DNA from 2 places in the Streptomyces sp. AB3(2024) genome. Region 1 is predicted to be linked to the other one. Evidence: riboswitches for the same ligand, from Rfam matches in the RefSeq annotation. Region 1 holds a riboswitch; the other holds the start of a gene.

Evidence for each region. A riboswitch is a leader RNA that binds a small molecule or an ion and turns the genes downstream of it on or off. The one in region 1 is predicted to bind S-adenosylmethionine.
Region 2: it holds a riboswitch for S-adenosylmethionine, as region 1 does, so the genes downstream of both, thrC (threonine synthase) here and ACEPPI_RS17715 (aminotransferase class V-fold PLP-dependent enzyme) in region 1, are expected to answer to the same signal.

The regions. Positions count from the first base shown of each region.
Region 1 covers NZ_JBGWAB010000039.1:28,742-38,711, forward strand. The annotation lists gene ACEPPI_RS17680 (maleylpyruvate isomerase family mycothiol-dependent enzyme) at 1-355, shown strand, start outside; gene ACEPPI_RS17685 (NlpC/P60 family protein) at 388-1,434, opposite strand; gene ACEPPI_RS17690 (NlpC/P60 family protein) at 1,681-2,721, opposite strand; gene ACEPPI_RS17695 (NYN domain-containing protein) at 3,005-4,369, opposite strand; gene ACEPPI_RS17700 (hypothetical protein) at 4,409-4,648, opposite strand; gene ACEPPI_RS17705 (rhomboid family intramembrane serine protease) at 4,773-5,495, shown strand; gene ACEPPI_RS17710 (Lrp/AsnC family transcriptional regulator) at 5,492-5,773, shown strand; gene ACEPPI_RS17715 (aminotransferase class V-fold PLP-dependent enzyme) at 6,125-7,504, opposite strand; SAM riboswitch class IV at 7,737-7,853, opposite strand; gene trpD (anthranilate phosphoribosyltransferase) at 8,036-9,100, opposite strand; gene ACEPPI_RS17725 (cytochrome bc complex cytochrome b subunit) at 9,266-9,970, opposite strand, start outside.
Region 2 covers NZ_JBGWAB010000007.1:107,545-117,514, forward strand. The annotation lists gene ACEPPI_RS05190 (trehalose-6-phosphate synthase) at 1-1,248, opposite strand, end outside; gene ACEPPI_RS05195 (glucosyl-3-phosphoglycerate synthase) at 1,311-2,261, opposite strand; SAM riboswitch class I at 2,457-2,615, shown strand; gene thrC (threonine synthase) at 2,633-3,922, shown strand; gene ACEPPI_RS05205 (MoaD/ThiS family protein) at 3,957-4,232, shown strand; gene ACEPPI_RS05210 (cold-shock protein) at 4,617-4,826, shown strand; gene groL (chaperonin GroEL) at 5,147-6,769, shown strand; gene ACEPPI_RS05220 (Uma2 family endonuclease) at 6,856-7,428, opposite strand; gene ACEPPI_RS05225 (phosphoribosylanthranilate isomerase) at 7,571-8,185, shown strand; gene ACEPPI_RS05230 (beta-glucanase) at 8,228-8,968, shown strand; gene ACEPPI_RS05235 (alanine/glycine:cation symporter family protein) at 9,057-9,970, shown strand, end outside.

The sequences.
Region 1 (9,970 bases):
GCCGGACGAGGTGGCGCTCGACGGTGTCGACGAGTTCCTGTCCACCTGCGTCACGACGACAAGTGCCTGGCCTCACAAGCCCGCTGTCATCGACTTCCACGCCTCCGAGGGCCGCTCCTGGCGCCTCTCGCTCTCCGCCGACGGCGCACGGAGCGCCCGCCTCCCCGGGCCCGGCACCCTGCCGGGCCAGACTGCCGGCCAGGACCCGGACGCGGCCTCCGCCTTCTTCTCCGCTCGGGGCACGGCCAACGAGCTGGTCCTCGGCCTGTACGACCGCATCCCGATCAACTCCCTGGAGCTCGACGGCGACCGACGTCTCTTCGAGCAGCTCAGCGCCTGGGACCCGAATGAGTAGGACGTGACGATGCGCCACCTCGTACGCCGGTGTCAGGGGCGGGTCACCGAGGACACCGGCATCATCCCGACGGGGTCGTAGCGCACCCGCGCACCCGGATAGGGGGCGTGCACCACCTGACCGTTGCCGACGTACATACCGACGTGGCTGGCGTCGGAACGGTAGGTCACCAGGTCCCCGGGCCGCGCCTGCGAGAGCGGCACCTGCCGGCCCGCGTACCGCTGCGCCTGCGAGGTCCGCGGCAGCGCGACGCCCGCCTGGCGGTACGACCACACCATCAGCCCGGAGCAGTCGAAGCCGGAGGGGCCGGTGGAGCCCCACACGTAGGGCTTGCCGACCGCCGCGCGGGCCGCCATCACGGCGGTCATCGCCCGGCCGGAGGGCCGGCCGCCGTCGTCGAAGGACAGGTCCGGCAGCCCGTCGGCGCGGCCGCCCGAGCGCGAGGCCCGCTCGTACTCTGCCCGCTCCCCCGAGGGCATCGCGTTGAGCAGCTGCCGGGCGGCGGCGAGCTTGGCCGTGACGGACCGCTTCCGGGTGGCCACCTCGGTGCGCAGGGCCTCCAGTTCGGCGAGCTTGCGGGAGGCCTCCTGGCGCTGCTGTCCGATCCGGCGCTGTTCCTCGCGCAGTTCGCCGAGTTGGCGGGCCTGGCGGCCGCTCAGCCGGTTGAGGATGGCGGACTTGTCGAGGTAGTCCCCGGGGTCGTCGGACAGCATCAGCTCGACGGTGGGATCGAGGCCGCCGGAACGGTACTGGGCTCCGGCGAAGGCGCCGAGGACCCCGCGCATGGTGTTGATGCGTTCCTGGCCGCGGGCCACCGCGTCCTGGGCCCGGCTGATCTGGGCGCGCAGGGCGTCGGCCTTCTCACCTGCCGAGTTGAACTTCTCGGTGGCCTGTTCGGCCTCCTCGAAGAGCCGGTCGACCTGGGCGCGGGAACCGGTGGCGGGGTCGTGCGGGAGCCCGGGGGCCGCCTGCGCGGACGCGCCCGCCAGGGCCACCACGGCGGTGGCCGCCGCGGTGAAGACGGTGACCTTGGTGCTCCGGTCGAGGCCGCTGAGCCCGCTCCGGCGATGGGACGCCACGTGGAACCGCTCCCTTGCGCTGCGCGGGGCCGGGTCCGCCCCCCGTGGACGGCCGAGTGCCGGGTTCCGCGCTGGCAGACAGTAGCGGCGCCACCACACCCCGACCAACGACCTCCGGCGGGCACGCACGGTGACGCCCCACCGGAGACGCAGGTCACCGATGGGGCGTGAGGTCAGAGCGGCTCCGCGCAATTCGCCCGGATGGGCGGTGCGCGGCGCGTCCCCCCGGAGCCGGGGAGGACGGGATCAGCCGACGCGGACGCCGAACTGGAAGGGCATGTTCTTCATGGCCTCGTACCTGACGCCGCTCCTGGGGTTGGCGGCGTGGAAGACCTGGCCGTTGCCCGCGTAGAGGCCGACGTGGTGCAGGTCGTCGTAGAAGAAGACCAGGTCTCCGGGCTGGAGCTCGCTCATGCCGATGCGCGTGCCGTCGTTGATCTGGGTGAAGGTGGTGCGGCTGATCTGGACGCCGGCCTGCCCGTAGGCCCACTGCGCCAGGCTCGAACAGTCCCAGTACGCCATGCCGGTGGAGCCCAGGTTGTAGCCCTTGCCCTCCTGGGTCACGGCGGCGGCGAGGGCGGCCGCGGCCCGCCCGGAGCCCTTCACCGCACCGGGCTTGGCGCCCCCGCCGGCGGCCTTGGCCGCCTCCTGGCCCGCCTTCGCCTCCTCGTTCTTCAACTGGCCGCGTTCCTCGGCGGTGAGCGAGTTGAGCTGGGCCTGGGCGGCGGCGAGCTTTTCCTGGGCGGTCTTCTTCTTCTCGGCCAGTTCCTTGCGGACGGCGTCGAGGTCGGCGAGCTTGCCGGAGGCCTCCTGGCGCTGCTGCGCGAGGATCCGCTGCTTGGCCTGGATCTTCGTTATCGCCTCGACCTGCTTGCCGCTCAACTGCTGGAGCGTGGAGGCCTTGTCGAGGTAGGTCTCGGGGTCGCCGGACAGCAGCAGCTCCACGGACTGGTCGAGGCCGCCGCCGCGGTACTGGGCGGTCGCCATCGAACCGAGGACGTTGCGCAGGCCGTTGAGCTCGTCCTGGCCGCGTGCGACCTGGTCCTGGAGCTGGGCGATCTCCTTCTCCAGCTTGTCCTGACGGTCCTTGGCCGCGTTGGCGTTCTCGCCCGCCTGCTCGGACTCCTCGTAGAGGGCGTCGACCTTGGTCTTGACCTCGTCCTTGTTCGGCTTGTCCGGGGCGGCCATGGCCGACTGGGAGGAGAGGGCGACGGCCGCGGTGGCCAGTGCCGTGAGGACGCTCACACGGGTGCGGGTCGGCGGCTTGGGTCGACGGTGGGACGCCACGAACGCGAGCTCCTTCAGCCTGGAGCCGCCGAAGAGGGTCGCACTCGGCAGCGCACCTCCGCCCGCACCCCGAATGAGTGAACGACCGCACGAAGGTTTGAACAGACCCTAGTGACCCGCCCGTGATGAGTTCAAATCCCCGCACGAAAAATTCCGCTTCCCGACCGGCTTCTTTACCGTCGGCGCACGCTGCGTACCGATGACTTGACGGTGCGTCCCCCGCACGCACCGCCAATTCCGGCATTGCAACCAGCAGTTACGAAAGGCACTAAAGGGGCATCGGCTACGAAACCCTCGACAGCCGCTTCAGCAGCAGCGCCGAGGTCACCGGCCGGGCGCCCGCCTTCGCGACGCCGTCGGCCACCTCGCGGTCCGTGGAGACCACGACCACAGGCCGGCCGGACGGCTCGGCCCGTACCAGCTGGCGGATCAGCTCGTCGGCCGTCACCCCGGCCTTGGAGAACAGCACCCGCACCCCGCGCGGCGGCGCGAGCAGCACCGGGGCCGCCAGCTCCGCCCCGTCGAAGACGCAGGTCATCTCGGCACCCGTCTGCGCGGCCAGCATCGACAGCCCGCCCAGCAGCCGCAGCCGCTGCTTCTCCAGCGGCATCGTCGGATAGCCGGTCTTGGTCACGTTGTAGCCGTCGACCACCAGATGCGCCTGGGGCAGCGCCAACAGCTGGTCCAGCAGCGCCGGATCGGTCTCCGACAGGGCCCGCGCCGCGATGTCCTTCGGGGTCATCCGGCCCGGCTCCACCGCGTCCACCGTGTCGGCCGGACGCGTCGAGACCGGCGGCAGCGCCAGCTCGCGGCGCAGGCCCGCCGCCGCGTCCAGCACGGTGTCCAGCAGCAGCCGCAGCCGCATGTCCTCGACGCTGCGCCCCTCGCGGGTGGCCCGCCGCGAGGTCTCCAGCGAGGACTCCACCTCCGCGAGCCGGGACTTCAGGCGCCGGGACTCGCTCTCGGCGGCGGCCACCTGCGCGGCCGCCTCGGCACGGATCCCGTCGACCTCGGCGGTGACCTTGCGCAGGGCCGCCTCGCCCCTCTTCACATCGCTCAGGGCACTGCGCAGCTTGCGCTGAAGCGATTCCGCTTCCTTGCGCGCGGCGTCCAGCTCGACCCTCACCTGGTCGCCCCCGGCGCGCTGGAGCTCCCGCGCCTGGGCCAGCTCCGCGCGCAGCCGCTCCAGCTCCCGGCGGGTCTCGTCACCGACCCGCTCGGCGTCGGCGCGCTGGGCCTCCTCGCCCGCGGCGGCCACCAGCTTCACCCAGCCGGCCGGACGCAGCACGTACGCGGCTGCCGCCACGTCCAGCGGATCCGCGGCCGCGGGCGGGGCCCCGCCGTCCAGCGCCCCGGCCAGCTCCGGCTGCGCCTCGCGCAGCTTCTCCGCGACCCGGCTGCGGAAGACCCCGTCCGTCTCCACGGCGGCGGCCATGGCGTTGCCCGCGAACTTGGCGCGGCGGGTCGGGGTGAACCGGGCGTACTGCCGCAGCTGTGCCGGGAGGTCCGCGACCGTCAGTCCGCCGAAGGCGTCCGAGACGAGCGCTACGACCCGGCGCCGCACGCCCTCCGGCAGCGGGCGGTCGAGCACCTCGGCGGCGTCGCCGGCCACCTCGGCCGGCTCGGCACCGCTTGCTGGCTCCACAATCCGTCACCCCTACCGTGATCTACTGTGGGCCCGGCTCCCTCAGGAGTCCGCGCCCGGCCTGTCCACGAGCTCGATCTGGTCCACCGCGTTGCACCAGCGACAGCGGACCGACTCGATGGTCTCACTGACCACCTCGCGCTCCTCGACCTTGGGCTCCCCGGCGAGGTCCAGGTGGACGTACTCCACGACCTTCGACGAACGGGTGACGTCGAACCGCGTGAGGTTGCCGCACAGCGTGCAGCGCCACCGGGTGGTGTCGGTCGGCAGGGGAACCGTCATCAGGTCGCTCGCTCCTTCGTAACTCATTCAATTAAAGCCTTCCGCGGCAGTGCACGGACCGCGCACGTAACCCTACGGCCTGGCACCCCCCTCGGGCGGGTCCGTCTGCGTCATGCTCTGTCGCATGATCGTAAAGTGGCTGACGGTACGCGAGGCCGCCCGGGGCCCGGTGGTCACGTACGCACTGATCGCCGGCTGCTGCCTGGCCTTCCTGTTCGGCCCCGCCTCCGGCCTGAATCCCGCCTACGGCACCGGCGACCGGCTGCTCACCACGGGGACGGCGTACTTCCGGCACTGGGGGGTGGTGCCCGACGAACTCTTCTCGGGGGCCGCGCGCCCGCTGCTCACCCCGCTGACCGCGCTGTTCGTCCACGGCAGCTGGCTCCACCTGCTCGGGAACATGCTCTTCCTGCACGTCTTCGGCGCGATGACGCAGGAGCGGATGGGCCGGGCGCCCTTCCTCGTCTTCTACGTCTGCACGGGGTACCTGGCGCTGGCGGCGTACGCGGCGGCCAACGCCTCCTCGGACCAGACCCTGGTCGGCGCGTCCGGCGCGATCTCGGCGGTCCTCGGGGCCTTCCTCTGCCTCTTCCCGAGGGCCCGGGTGACGAGCCTGTTCCCGTTCCTGCTCTTCCTGCCCCTGCGCTTCCCGGCCTGGATCGTGCTGGTGTTCTGGTTCGCCCTCCAGTGGCTGGCCGCGCAACGCGCGGAGAGCGGGCCGGGGGTGGCCTACCTGGCGCACGTGGTGGGCTTCTCCGTGGGCTTCCTCTACGCATGGGCGCGTTATCGCCGTACGACTAGAGTGAGGCGACCAGTGACTGCCGGCGAGGGAGAAAGCCAACCGTGATCACCGCGATCGTGCTCATCAAGACCAGCGTGGACCGCATCCCCGAGATCGCCGAGTCCATCGCCGCGCTGGACAGCGTCAGCGAGGTCTACTCCGTCACCGGCACGTACGACCTGATCGCGCTGGTCCGCGTCGCCCGCCACGAGAACCTGGCCGACATCATCCCCGGCCGCATCAGCAAGATCCCGGGCGTCGAGGCCACCGACACGCACGTGGCGTTCCGCACGTACTCCCAGCACGACCTGGAAGCGGCCTTCGCGATCGGCCTCGACGCGTAGCGCCTGGCCGGCGGGGTCACAGGGGGCCCGGGTTCCGCCCCGGGACCGTCCCCCTCAGGCTCCGCCGAGCCCCGGCAGGCTCTCGCCCGGCAGGGCCGGCCGTCCCTCCTGGAGCCGGAACAGGCAGCCGCGCAGCCCCCGAGTGCCCGTGCCGGCTCCGCGCCGGCTCCCCGACCCTGGGCCGCGGCCCGCTCCCGGCCCCGCTCGCGGCACCGGTCCCGGACCGGCTCCGGGGTCCAGCACAGGTCGCCGTCGCCCCCGTACCCCTGGAACGGCTCGCAGTCGGCGGCGCGCAGGGCCGGTACGGGGTCCCCGTACGTCATGCCCGACAGCCTGTGGGACCGTGCCGGATCAGACGGCCGGGACGCAGCGGCCCTCTTCCGTGCGGTACTGCCACTTGGCGCCGTCCGCGACCAGTTCCCCGACGGCCCGGACGAACCGCTCGACGTGCTCGTCGGGGGTGCCCGCACCGAAGGAGACCCGGATCGCGTTGAGCGAGCGCTCCCCCGGCGCGGCCTCCGGGGCCCCGCACTCGCCGGGCTCCTGCGGCTCGCTGCCGAGCAGGGTGCGGACCAGCGGGTGGGCGCAGAAGAGGCCGTCGCGCACGCCGATCCCGTACTCCGCCGACAGCGCGGCGGCGAAGTGCGAGCTGTTCCAGCCGTCCACCACGAAGGAGATGACGCCGACGCGCGGGGCGTCGTCCCCGAAGAGGGAGAGCACGCGCACGGCGGGGATGTCCGCCAGGCCCTCGCGGACCCTGGCGATGAGGTGGTTCTCGCGGGCGACCAGGTTCTCGAACCCGGCCTCCTTCAGGGCGCGGCAGGCCGAGGCGATGGAGTAGACGCCGATGACGTTCGGGGAGCCGGCCTCGTGGCGGGCGGCGGTGGTGTGCCACTCGACGTCGACGCCGCCGTCCTCGCGGCGGGCCACCTTGCGGGAGGCGCCGCCGCCCGCGAGGTACGGCTCGGCCTCCTGGAGCCAGTCGGCGCGGCCGGCGAGGACGCCCGAGCCGAAGGGGGCGTAGAGCTTGTGGCCGGAGAAGGCGACCCAGTCCACGTCCAGCTCCCGGACGGACACGGGGTGGTGCGGTGCCAGCTGGGCGGCGTCCAGGACGATCCGCGCGCCGTGGGCGTGCGCGGCGGCGGCCAGCTCCTTGACCGGCCACAGCTCACCGGTGACGTTGGAGGCACCGGTGACGCAGACCAGGGCGGGGCCGTAGGGCTCGCGGTCGGCCAGTGCCCGCTCCAGGGTGGCGACGGCCTGGGCCGGGGTGCGCGGGGCGTTGAGGTAGGTGACCTGGGCGTTCGTCCACGGCAGCAGCGAGGCGTGGTGCTCGGTCTCGAAGACGAAGACCTGGCAGTCGGCCGGCAGGACGGCGGCCAGCAGGTTCAGCGAGTCGGTGGTCGACCGGGTGAAGACCACCTGGTCGTCGGGGCGGCAGTCCAGGAACTCCGCGACGGTGACGCGGCTCTGCTCGAACAGGTCGGTGGAGAGCTGCGAGAGGTACCCGGCCCCGCGGTGGACGCTGCCGTAGTACGGGGCGTACGCGGCCACGTCGTCCCAGACCCGCTGGAGCGCGGGAGCGCTGGCCGCGTAGTCGAGGGCGGCGTAGGTGACCTCGCCACCGGTGACGAGCGGGACGGTGACGTCGCGGCCGAGCACCGGCAGCGGCTGGGCACAGGCGGGGTCGACGGCGACGTCGGTGGCGGCGGAGTTCAGGAATGCGGACATGGCGGTGTCTCCCGGCAGGCAGGGCTGAATGGCTTCGGTGTGCCCGTACGCGGGTACGGCGGGACGCGACGGCGTCGGCCGGACACAGGGGTACGGGAAGGACCTCGGAAGGACGTGGGGGTACGCCTGAGCGACCCTGATCCGAGGGGTGAAGAAGGGGCGGAGTCGCCCTATCGCATTCGCTTGCTCACAGAAAAAGCTCCTCGAAGACCCAGGACCCCTGGTATCGAGGGATCCGCGCTTGCCGTAGACCTCGCTGCCTACGACCTGGTCATCACCCGGGGCACCCCGCCACGGAAGGAGGGTTGCCGGACAGCAAGCCGGGGCCTAAACGCTGTCACTCGTGACCTGGTCAGCATCCTGCCACAAGATCCTCCACGCGCAAGACCCCGGTCCACGATGTGGACCGGGATCTCCTCTTGAACGCCGTGCTCGCACCGCTCGGCCGCGGGCGGCCTCCCGGGCTTCGCCCGGCTGCGCCGGCCTCCGGCCGTCGGGCGTCGGCCGTCGGGAGGCGCCGTGCGGCGGCGGCTACGCGTTGCTGGCGGCTGCCCAGCGTTCCAGGGCCGCCCGGGCCGCGCCCGAGTCGATCGACTCGGCCGCGCGGACGACGCCCGCCGCCAGCTGCTCCTCCAGGGACCCGCTGCCCGGGTCCAGCGCCACCAGGGCCGCCGCCGAGTTCAGCAGGACGGCCTCGCGCACGGGGCCCCTCTCGCCGGCCAGCAGCCGGTGGGCGACGTCCGCGTTGTAGGAGGCGTCCTCACCACGCAGGGCGGAGACGTCCACGATCGGGATCCCGATGTCACGCGGGTCGAACGTCTGCTCGGTGACCGCGCCGTCGCGGACCCACCACACCCGGGAGGTGGCCGTCGTGGTGAGTTCGTCCATGCCGTCGTCGCCCCGGAAGACCAGTGCCGAGGAGCCGCGCTCCGCGAGCACCCCGGCCACGATGGGGGCGACCCGGGCGTCCGCCACGCCGGTGGCCTGTGCGCGGACCTTCGCCGGGTTGGTGAGCGGGCCGAGGAAGTTGAAGGTGGTCCGGATGCCCAGCTCCTTGCGGGCCGCCGCCACGTGCCGCAGCGCGGGGTGGAACTTCACGGCGAAGCAGAAGGTGATGCCGGCCTCCTCGGCGACCTCCACCACCCGGGCCGGGGTGAGGTTGAGGTTGACGCCGAGCTTCTCCAGCACGTCCGAGGAGCCGCTCGCGGAGGACGCGGCCCGGTTTCCGTGCTTGACCACCTTCGCGCCGGTGCCGGCCACCACGAGCGCGGACATCGTGGAAATGTTGACGGTCTTGGCGCCGTCCCCGCCCGTGCCGACGATGTCCACCGTCCGGCCCGGCACCTCGATCAGATTGGCGTGATCGTACATGGCACGCACCATGCCGTTGATCTCCGCGACGGTCTCCCCCTTGGCCCGCAGGGCCACCATGAAACCGGCGATCTGCGCGTCCGTGGCCTCGCCCCGCATGATCCGGTCCATCGCCCAGGCGGTGTCGTCCGCACCGAGGTCCTGGCCGGTCAGGAGGGCGTCGAGGAGGCCCGGCCAGCCACGGGCCGCCACGCTGTCGCCGCCTGCCGGGGTCACAACGTTCATGGTCCGCTCCTGCTGCTCGGAAAAGTTCCACGTCGAATGGGGAAGGATCTCAGCCTATCCAGCCCCGGAGACGGCGAAGAGCCCCGTCCAGACACTGGACGGGGCTCTCACCGTGGCGACACCAGGATTGGCCGAAACCGATCCCTCAAGCTGTCATACCGGAGATCAGTGGTGGCCGTGGCCGCTCTGGATCTCCTTGTACTCCTCCGCCGTGGGCTTCGGAATCTGGGTGTTCTCTCCGTAGAAGCCCTTGCTGAGCTTCGCGCGGAGCTTCTCGCCGGCCTTCACCTTGCGCTCGACGCCGTTCTCGTCGACCGTCGGGCCGATCTCGATCGGCGCGTACTGCGTGTGCGAGGTGAGGGTGTGCAGCTTGCCCTGCGGGAGCGGCTCGTGGACCTCGACGAACTCACCGTGCGGCAGGCGCTTGATGATGCCGGTCTCGCGACCGTGCAGCACCTTGTCGTGGTCCCGGCGCTGGAGGCCGAGGCAGATCCGCTTGGTGATCACGAAGGCGATGACCGGGCCCACGAAGAAGCCGATCCGCGCGAACCACGTGATCGAGTTGATCGACAGGTGGAAGTACTGCGCGAACATGTCGTTGCCACCGGCGATCAGCAGGATCACGTACCAGGTGAGCCAGGCGACACCGAAGGCCGTACGGGTCGGGACGTTGCGCGGGCGGTCCAGGATGTGGTGCTCGCCGTTGTCCTTGGTGACCCAGGCCTCGATGAACGGGTACACCGCGATCGTGGCGAGGACCAGCGGGAAGATCACCAGCGGGATGAACACGCCCAGGACCAGCGTGTGGCCCCAGAGGTTGATCTCCCAGCCCGGCATGGCACGGATGAGGCCCTCGGAGAAGCCCATGTA
Region 2 (9,970 bases), on a different contig from region 1:
CAGCGCGCAGCCGTCCTGCGAGACCACCGGGATCTCCTTCGCGACCAGGTTCATCCCGTCCCGCACCGGGTTCACGAGCGCCACGTCCGCCATCCGGTACGCCGCCAGCGAGCGCGCGAAGTCGTCCTCGACCGACACCAGCACCGGCTGCCAGTCCGCCGTCCCGAACTCCTCGTTGATCCCCGCCGCCAGCTCCCGCACCGAGTCCGTGTACGCCCGGTACACCGCCAGGTCCTGCCGGGAGGGGTACGCGGAGGCCAGGTGCACCACCCGCTCCCGCCATTCGGGGTGCGTGACGAGCAGCTCCCGGTAGGCCAGCAGCCCGCGCAGGATGTTCTTCGACAGCTCGGTGCGGTCCACGCGGACGATCGCCTTGCGGCCCGCGACCTCCGCCCGCAGCGCGGCCAGCCTGTCGTCCACGACCGGCCGGTGCGCGAGAGCGCGAAGGTCGTCCGCGTCCACGCCGAGCGGGTACTGCCGGACCTCGGTGAACCGCTTCGGGCCGTACCCGCGCCCGTCGGTGGCCGCCCTGTGGTGCCACACCCCGCGCTCGGGGACCCCGCTGGGCAGTGACGGCTCCGCGATGCCGGTCGCGTCGTCCAGGGCGGTCCCCGTGATGAAGTTCGCCGACCAGCGCCAGGCGTGGAAGCCCAGCTGGTCCGCGCCGAGCATGCCCCACACCAGCTGCCGCCGGATGTCTTCGGGCAGCATCTCCATGAACTCCTGCGACGCCCACGGCGTGTGCGTGAAGTGCGCGATCCGCAGGTCGGGGCGCAGCTCGCGCAGCTGCCCCGGGACCAGCGCCAGGTGGTAGTCCTGCACCAGGACGCGGGCGCCCTCGGCGGCCTCCTCGGCCAGGGCCTCGGCGAAGGTCCGGTTGTAGGAGACGTACGCGTCCCAGTGCCGCCGGAACGCCGCGTCGAAGACCGGCTCGCGCGGGACGTCGTAGAGGTGGTGGTGGGTGAACCAGAGCACCGAGTTGGCGATGCCGTTGTACGCGCCGTCGTACACGGCCGGGTCGATGTCCAGCATCCGCACCCCCGGCTCGGAGGCGCCCCGGCGCACCGCCTCCCGGTCGGCGTCGGAGAGGGCCGCGCAGATCCAGAGGGCCTCCGGCTGCTTCGCGAGGGCCGCGGACAGGCCGGAGACGAGCCCGCCCCCGCCGCGCCGGGCGCTGAGCGTGCCGTCGTCGGAGAGGGCGTAGGAGAGCGGGCCGCGGTTCGCGGCGACGAGTACCTGAGAAGCCATGGGGCGAACCTAGCCCGGCCCGCCCCGGCTCAAACTCGTGTGCGGCGCCGCTCCGGCGGCCGTCAAGCCACGCGGCGGCCCATGTACTCCTTGATCTCCGCCATCGGCGGCCGCTCCTCGGTGTCCACCGCGTAGGTGCGCGGAACGAACCCGTCCGGCCCCCGCTCGAACTGGGTCAGCTCCGGCCGTACGAGGTGCGCGCGCGAGAGCCGGACCTGCGCGGTGCGGTAGATCGCGGCGGCCATCCGGCCCAGCGCCCGCCCGTCCTGGTGCCGGTGCAGCCGGACCCCGACGTCGACCTGGGCCAGCGCGTCCAGCCCGACCGTGTGCAGCGCGTCCACCAGCAGGCCCAGCTCGACGCCGTAGCCGACGGGGAAGGGGAGGCGCTCCAGCAGGGAGCGCCGCACGGCGTACTCGCCGCCGAGCGGCTGCACGAAGCCGGCCAGCTGCGGCCAGTGCAGGTTGAGCAGGGGGCGGGCGACCAGCTCGGTCACCCGGCCGCCCTGGCCGGGGGCGTCCGCGAGCGGGCGGTCGTACATGGCCTTGACGAACTGCACCTGCGGATCGGTCAGCAGCGGCCCGACGATCCCGGAGACGAAGGACGACGAGAAGTCCCGCAGGTCGGCGTCGACGAAGCAGACCACGTCACCGGTGGTGGCGAGCAGCGAACGCCACAGCACCTCGCCCTTGCCGGGCAGCGCGGGGATCCGCGGCAGGATCGCGTCCCGGTGCACGACCCGGGCGCCGGCCCCGGCCGCGACCTCCGCCGTACGGTCGGTGGAGCCGGAGTCGACCACCACCAGCTCGTCGACCAGGGGGATCGGCAGGCCGTCGATCAGATCGCGCCGGATCACCTCCACGATCTCCCCGACCGTGGCCTCCTCGTCGAGCGCGGGCAGCACCACGCTGACCGTCGTCCCGGCCGCCCGTTTCCGGTCGAGCAGCCGGTCGAGCGGTCGGTCGGCGGCGGACCAGGAGCGGTCTGCCAGCCAGCGCTCCACCTCATCCAGCACCCTCAGCACTCCCTGGTTCCTCGGTGGCCCTCGGCGATATCAGCTGATATGTGATCCATCTCGCCGTTCGGACGGCTGTCTCAACCGCCCTGTCCTTCGGTTACAGTCTTGAACAACGCGACGGACCACGGCATGCCGGGGTCCCCGCGCACAAACGCACCGGCGCGCCACAGAGCGCGTGTGCCGGTGCCATACCGCTCATCCAGAGGGGCAGAGGGACACGGCCCGTTGAAGCCCCGGCAACCCACCAGTCGGTTCTCGCGATGCGTTTTCGACACGCACGCCGCGAGGTCCCCGGCTAGGGAAGGTGCCAATTCCGTCTCATGGCGAAGTGCGCCATGGGGAAGATGAGGAGAAAGGGCCTCGCCGTCATGGCTGCACAGACCGTCACCACCTCCACCGCCCCCGGTTCCGTCGATCTCGGACCCGCCACCGGTCTTTCCTGTCGCGAGTGCGGCACCCGCTTCGAACTCGGCCCGATCTTCGCGTGCGTCGAGTGCTTCGGTCCCCTGGAAGTCGCCTACGAGCTGCCGCTCGGCGACCCCGAGGCGCTGCGCGCCGCGATCGAGGCCGGCCCGAACAACATCTGGCGCTACGCCCCGCTGCTGCCCGTCCCCGCGGACGTGGCCTCCAAGCCCAGCCTGAACCCCGGCTTCACCAAGCTCGTGGACGCCCGGAACCTGGCCAAGGAGCTGGGCGTCACCGGCAAGCTGTACGTCAAGGACGACTCCGGCAACCCGACGCACTCCTTCAAGGACCGCGTCGTGGCCATCGCCGTCGAGGCGGCCCGCGCCTTCGGCTTCACCACCCTGTCCTGCTCCTCGACCGGCAACCTGGCCGGCGCCGTCGGCGCCGCGGCCGCCCGTGCCGGCTTCCGCTCCTGCGTGTTCATCCCGCACGACCTGGAGCAGGGCAAGGTCGTCATGGCCGGTGTCTACGGTGGCGACCTCGTCGGCATCGAGGGCAACTACGACGACGTCAACCGCTTCTGCTCCGAGCTCATCGGCGACCCGCTGGGCGAGGGCTGGGGCTTCGTCAACGTCAACCTCCGTCCGTACTACGGCGAGGGCTCCAAGACCCTGGCGTACGAGATCTGCGAGCAGCTCGGCTGGCAGCTGCCCGACCAGATCGTCATCCCGATCGCGTCCGGCTCCCAGCTGACGAAGATCGACAAGGGCCTGCAGGAGCTCATCAAGCTCGGCCTCGTCGAGGACAAGCCGTACAAGATCTTCGGCGCCCAGGCCGAGGGCTGCTCCCCGGTCTCCACCGCCTTCAAGGCCGGCCACGACGTGGTCCGCCCGCAGAAGCCGGACACCATCGCCAAGTCGCTGGCCATCGGCAACCCGGCGGACGGCCCGTACGTCCTGGACATCGCCCGCCGCACCGGTGGCTACGTCGAGGACGTCAACGACACCCAGGTCGTCGAGGCGATCAAGATCCTGGCGCAGACCGAGGGCATCTTCGCCGAGACCGCGGGCGGCGTGACCGTCGGCGTGACGAAGAAGCTCATCGAGAACGGGCAGCTCGACCCGGCGCTGACCACCGTGATCCTGAACACCGGTGACGGCCTCAAGACCCTGGAGGCGGTGGCCGCGGACAGCGGCCAGACCGCCACCATCCGCCCGAGCCTGGACGCGTTCCGCGCCGCCGGCCTGGCCTGACCCTTCCCACGACTCCCGGAAAGGCGGTAGCGCCATGAGCGTCAACGTCCGCATCCCCACCATCCTGCGCACCTACACCGGCGGCGTCGCCGAGGTCCCGGCCGAGGGCTCGACCCTGGCCGAGGTCATCGAGTCCCTGGAGCAGAACCACCCGGGCATCGCCGCGCGCGTCCTGGACGACCAGGGCAAGCTGCGCCGCTTCGTGAACGTCTACGTCAACGACGACGACGTGCGCTTCGAGGGCGGTCTGCAGGCGGCGACGCCGGACGGCGCCGGCGTCTCGATCATTCCGGCCGTTGCGGGCGGCTGAGACCCCGAAAAGTAGAATTGCCCCCTCCGCTAATAAGTGGAGGGGGCAATTCTGCTTGATTGGGCGCGGTAGAGTTGGGGAAGTCCCCTCCGGTGCTCTTGCCCGCCGCATATGAGTGGGCCCCGTGAGGGTTGACATTGAGTCAACATGCGTGCGGCCTATGGGGCTTTGGCGAAGATTGTCTGGCCCGAGTTGCCCTGCCATATGCCAAATTTTCACTCTATTTCTATGTTTCCGCGTGTCCAGAATTCTCGTCGGATTGACCTGTTGCAGACAGCAGCGGTGCGGATACATTCAGCCCCGGTCGAGGCGTTCCGGCGCAAGTTCTGACCCGGGACCGCGAAGTGCGGTACCGCGCAAGGGCCAGTAATAGGGGAGTTAGGCATGGCTCAGGGCACCGTCAAGTGGTTCAACGCGGAGAAGGGCTACGGCTTCATCGCGGTCGACGGTGGTGCGGATGTGTTCGTCCACTACAGCGCCATCCAGATGGACGGGTACCGCACCCTTGAAGAGGGTCAGCGGGTCGAGTTCGAGATCTCGCAGGGCCAGAAGGGTCCGCAGGCGGACATGGTCAAGCTCGCTGCTGCCGGCTGAGACCGAGCGCGATCGACCACCGACGCGACAGACGTACGAGGGGCCCACATCCCGGACACGGGATGCGGGCCCCTCGTGCGTCACCCCGCGAGTCCGGCCGGAAGCCGCCCGGCGTTGCCCGAAGCCGCTTGCACTCGCGGGGGTCGAGTGCTAATCATTGGCGTTAGCACTCTCCAGGTGAGAGTGCTACTTCAGACGAGGACCGGGTCGGTGAGGCCCGACGGGTCCGGCGGGAAGGAACCGCCGGCTCCGCAGGCCGTCCGTCGCGGGCGCGGGCGCGGTCCGGAGCAATCCACCCCTGTCCGGGAGGACCACTTCAGATGGCCAAGATCATTGCGTTCAACGAGGAGGCCCGGCGCGGTCTCGAGCGTGGCATGAACCAGCTCGCCGACGCCGTCAAGGTCACCCTTGGCCCCAAGGGTCGCAACGTCGTCCTTGAGAAGAAGTGGGGCGCCCCCACGATCACCAACGACGGTGTCTCCATCGCCAAGGAGATCGAGCTCGAGGACCCGTACGAGAAGATCGGCGCCGAGCTGGTCAAGGAAGTCGCCAAGAAGACGGACGACGTCGCCGGCGACGGTACGACCACCGCCACCGTTCTCGCCCAGGCTCTCGTCCGCGAGGGTCTGCGCAACGTGGCCGCGGGTGCCAACCCGATGGCCCTCAAGCGCGGTATCGAGAAGGCCGTCGAGGCCGTCTCCGCCGCCCTGCTCGCGCAGGCCAAGGACGTCGAGACCAAGGAGCAGATCGCTTCCACGGCCTCCATCTCCGCCGCCGACACCCAGATCGGCGAGCTCATCGCCGAGGCCATGGACAAGGTCGGCAAGGAAGGCGTCATCACCGTCGAGGAGTCGCAGACCTTCGGTCTGGAGCTTGAGCTCACCGAGGGCATGCGCTTCGACAAGGGCTACATCTCGGCCTACTTCGCGACCGACATGGAGCGTATGGAGGCGTCCCTGGACGACCCGTACATCCTGATCGTCAACTCCAAGATCGGCTCGGTCAAGGACCTGCTGCCGCTCCTGGAGAAGGTCATGCAGTCCGGCAAGCCGCTGCTGATCATCGCCGAGGACGTCGAGGGCGAGGCCCTGTCGACCCTGGTCGTCAACAAGATCCGCGGCACCTTCAAGTCCGTCGCCGTCAAGGCCCCGGGCTTCGGCGACCGCCGCAAGGCCATGCTCGGCGACATCGCCATCCTCACGGGCGGCACGGTCATCTCCGAGGAGGTCGGCCTCAAGCTGGAGAACGCCGGTCTCGACCTGCTCGGCCGCGCCCGCAAGGTCGTCATCACCAAGGACGAGACCACCATCGTCGACGGTGCCGGTGACAGCGACCAGGTCCAGGGCCGCGTCAACCAGATCCGCGCCGAGATCGACAACTCCGACTCGGACTACGACCGCGAGAAGCTCCAGGAGCGCCTCGCGAAGCTGGCCGGCGGCGTGGCCGTCATCAAGGCCGGTGCCGCGACCGAGGTCGAGCTCAAGGAGCGCAAGCACCGCATCGAGGACGCCGTTCGCAACGCGAAGGCGGCCGTCGAGGAGGGCATCGTCGCCGGTGGTGGCGTGGCCCTGCTGCAGGCCTCCTCGGTCTTCGAGAAGCTGGAGCTCACCGGTGACGAGGCGACCGGCGCCAACGCCGTGAAGCTCGCGCTGGAGGCCCCGCTGAAGCAGATCGCCGTCAACGGCGGTCTTGAGGGTGGCGTCGTCGTGGAGAAGGTGCGCAACCTGGCCGTCGGCCACGGTCTGAACGCCGCCACCGGCGAGTACGTCGACATGATCGCCGAGGGCATCATCGACCCGGCGAAGGTCACCCGCTCCGCGCTGCAGAACGCGGCGTCGATCGCGGCCCTCTTCCTCACCACCGAGGCCGTCATCGCCGACAAGCCCGAGAAGGCCGGTGCCCCCGCGGGCGGCGGCATGCCGGGCGGTGACATGGACTTCTGATCGGCCCCTGGCTGATCGGCTGTTCTCGAACGAGGGCGGCACCCCCCCCGCGGGGGGGGGTGCCGCCCTCGGGCGTTTCCCGGTCCTCAGAACCCCGAGCTGTCGATGTCGAAGTCGAAGGGGGCCGGGACGGGCAGGGAGGTGCCGAAGGGCGCCGTCCTGCGGGACCGGTACCCGTGCGGCGAGGGGTCCGAGAAACAGGTGATCTCGGACGCCTGCATGTCGACGACGAGGTATACGGGGACGAGCTGTCCGTACACGTCCAGCTTCTCGTGCCAGTCCACGTCCTTCGTGGACACCGAGGTGAACTCGGCCACCAGTGAGAGTGCCGCTGCGTCCAGGTGCCTTCCCTCGCCCTCGAAGGCGGTCTCGTCGACCACGTAGAGATCGGGGCCGTAGGCGCGCCCGGCTTCCGGGAACTGGAAGAGGAACGGTCCGATGTCTGCGACCTGGCCCTTCGGGGCGTGGGCCCCGAGCTGCTCACGCAGGGCCCGCATGGGGAGGTAGTAACGCCGCATGGACCACGGTGACACGATGATCTTCCCCCGGATGAGCTCGGCCTTGAAGCCGTCTGGCGTGTTCATCTCCTCGACGGTGCGCAAGAGCGCTTCGAACGTCGGCGGTGCCGCCTGCTCTATCGGTGTGGCCCGTTCGATCATGATCGTCACCGTCGTCCTCCGCGTGGCGTGGTGTGCCGTGCACGGGGCGTGAGCCCCGTTCCAGGCTAGCGGCGCGCGGGTGGTCGTGCCCGGGGGTCGAGACGGGGCGTCGTCCGGCCGGGGGCTTTGGTTGACTTGGGGTATGAGCGATCTCTTCGTGAAGATCTGCGGGCTCAGGACCGCCCGCGACGTCGACGTGGCCGTGGAGGCCGGGGCCGATGCCGTCGGTTTCGTGTTCGCGCCCGGCAGCCCCCGGACCATCGGGGCCGGTGCGGCGCGCGAGCTGGCCGCGCGGGTGCCCGCCGGGGTGCTCACCGTCGGGGTGTTCCGGGGGCAGCCCGTCGAGGAGGTGCGCCGGCTCGCCGAGGAGAGCGGCGTGCGCGGCGTACAGCTGCACGGGGACGAGCCGCCGGCGTACTACGAGGCCCTGCGCGCGCCCGGCCGGACCCTGCTGCGGGCCACCGCCGAGCGGGTGGAGCGCTGCGGCGAGTACGGGGAGGACCTGCTGCTGATCGACGCGCCCGACCCCGGCTCCGGCAAGCCCTGGAACTGGGGCGCGGCGGAGTTCACCGCCCCCGAGGGCCGCTGGCTGCTGGCCGGCGGGCTGAACCCGGGCAACGTGCGCGAGGCCGTGGCGGCGACCGGGGCCTGGGGCGTGGACGTCTCCAGCGGGGTCGAGGCGGAGCGCGGGGTGAAGTCCCCGGAGCTGATCCGCGCGTTCATCAGCACAGTGCGATCGTATGATTACTCTGCGTAAAAATGCCAGTGTGAGGTGCCGCTGAGCGGGCACAACGCCTGTATGGAACCGGAAACGTTCGGATGGCTGCGGCGCCTGACGCGCCGCCTCGCTCCCGGAGGCGGAGGCGGAGGGCTGCCCGGGCTCGCCCCGCGCCTCGCCCCCGTCTTCACCGCCGACTTCACCTCGACCACCCAGTGGGTGGCCGGCCGCTCCTGGGCCTATCCCAACGGCGGCCCGGTCAACCCGGGCGACAACAAGCTCGACCACCTCGTCGCCGACCCCGCCTACAGCCGCGGCGGGACCTTCCTCGCGACCCTGCGCCCCGACGGGAACTGGGACACCGGACTGCTCACCACCGAGGGCAGCGACGAGGGCTTCATGGTCCGCACCGGCGACGTGCTGGAGGCACGCGTGCGGCTGCCCGCCGAGACGGGGGCCTGGCCCGCGATCTGGACCTGGCGCGACGGCGGCCAGGAGATCGACGTCTTCGAGTACCACCCCGACAACCCCGACCTGCTCGAACTCTCCAACCACGTCCGCGAGGCACACCGCTACTACCGCGACCCCGCCGTCCGGCCCGGAGCGTGGGTCGATCTGAAGGTCGAGTTCGGCAGGACCTCGGTCGTCTGGTGGGTCAACGGCGCGCGCGTCTTCTCCGACCGCCGGGGCGTGGGGCGCGGCTGGCGCGCGTACCTCATCGTGAACCTGTCGGTGTGCGCCGGGCGGTACCACCCGGCGCCCGGTCCGGAGCTGAAGAGGATGTCCTACGAGGTCTCGCAGCTGCGGGTGTCCCGGGCCTGAAGCGGTGCGGAACGCGGGCCTTCGGTCCCCGGGGGAGCGGACCTAGGTCCCTGTCGAGGGGCCTTCCGCCCCGGCCAGACTTCGGTTCATGGACACCCTGGACACGCTGGTCCTCACCGTGAACGACCACCTCTGGACGTATCTGCTGATCCCGCTGGTGGTGGGCGCGGGCCTGTACTTCACGGTCCGCTCCCGGGGTGTGCAGCTGCGTCTGCTGCCGGAGATGTTCCGGGTACTGAAGGAGAAGGCCCCGCCGCGCGCCGACGGCCGCGAGCAGGTCTCCTCCTTCGGCGCCTTCACCATCTCGGCGGCCGCCCGAGTCGGCACCGGCAACATCGCGGGCGTCGCGACCGCCATCACCCTGGGCGGGGCGGGCGCGGTGTTCTGGATGTGGGTGATGGCCGTCATCGGCGCGGCCTCCGCCTTCGTGGAGTCGGCCCTGGCCCAGCTGTACAAGGTGCGCGGGTCCACCGGCGCCTACCGGGGAGGTCCCGCGTACTACATGCAGCGCGGCCTCGGGAAGCGGTGGCTCGGCGTGCTCTTCGCCGTGACGATCACGGTCACCTTCGGTTTCGTCTTCAACGCCGTGCAGGCCAACACCATCACGGCCGTCGCCGCCGGCTCCCTCCCGGAGGCGGACACGGCCTGGTTCGGGCCGGCGGCCGGGGTGCTGCTCGCCGCGCTGCTGGGCTTCGCGGTCTTCGGCGGGGTCCGGCGGATCTCGTCGGTGACCACCGTCCTCGTTCCCCTCATGGCGGTGCTCTACCTGCTGCTGGGCGCGGCCGTGGTGCTGCTCAACATCACCGAGTTCCCGCGCGTCATCGCCGACATCGTCGGCGGCGCCTTCGGCCTGCGGGAGCTGGCGGCGGGCGGCCTCGGCGCGGCCGTCCAGCAGGGCATCCGGCGCGGCATGTTCTCCAACGAGGCGGGGCTGGGCTCCGCCCCGAACGCGGGCGCCGCCGCCACGGTCTCGCACCCGGTGAAGCAGGGGCTGGTCCAGTC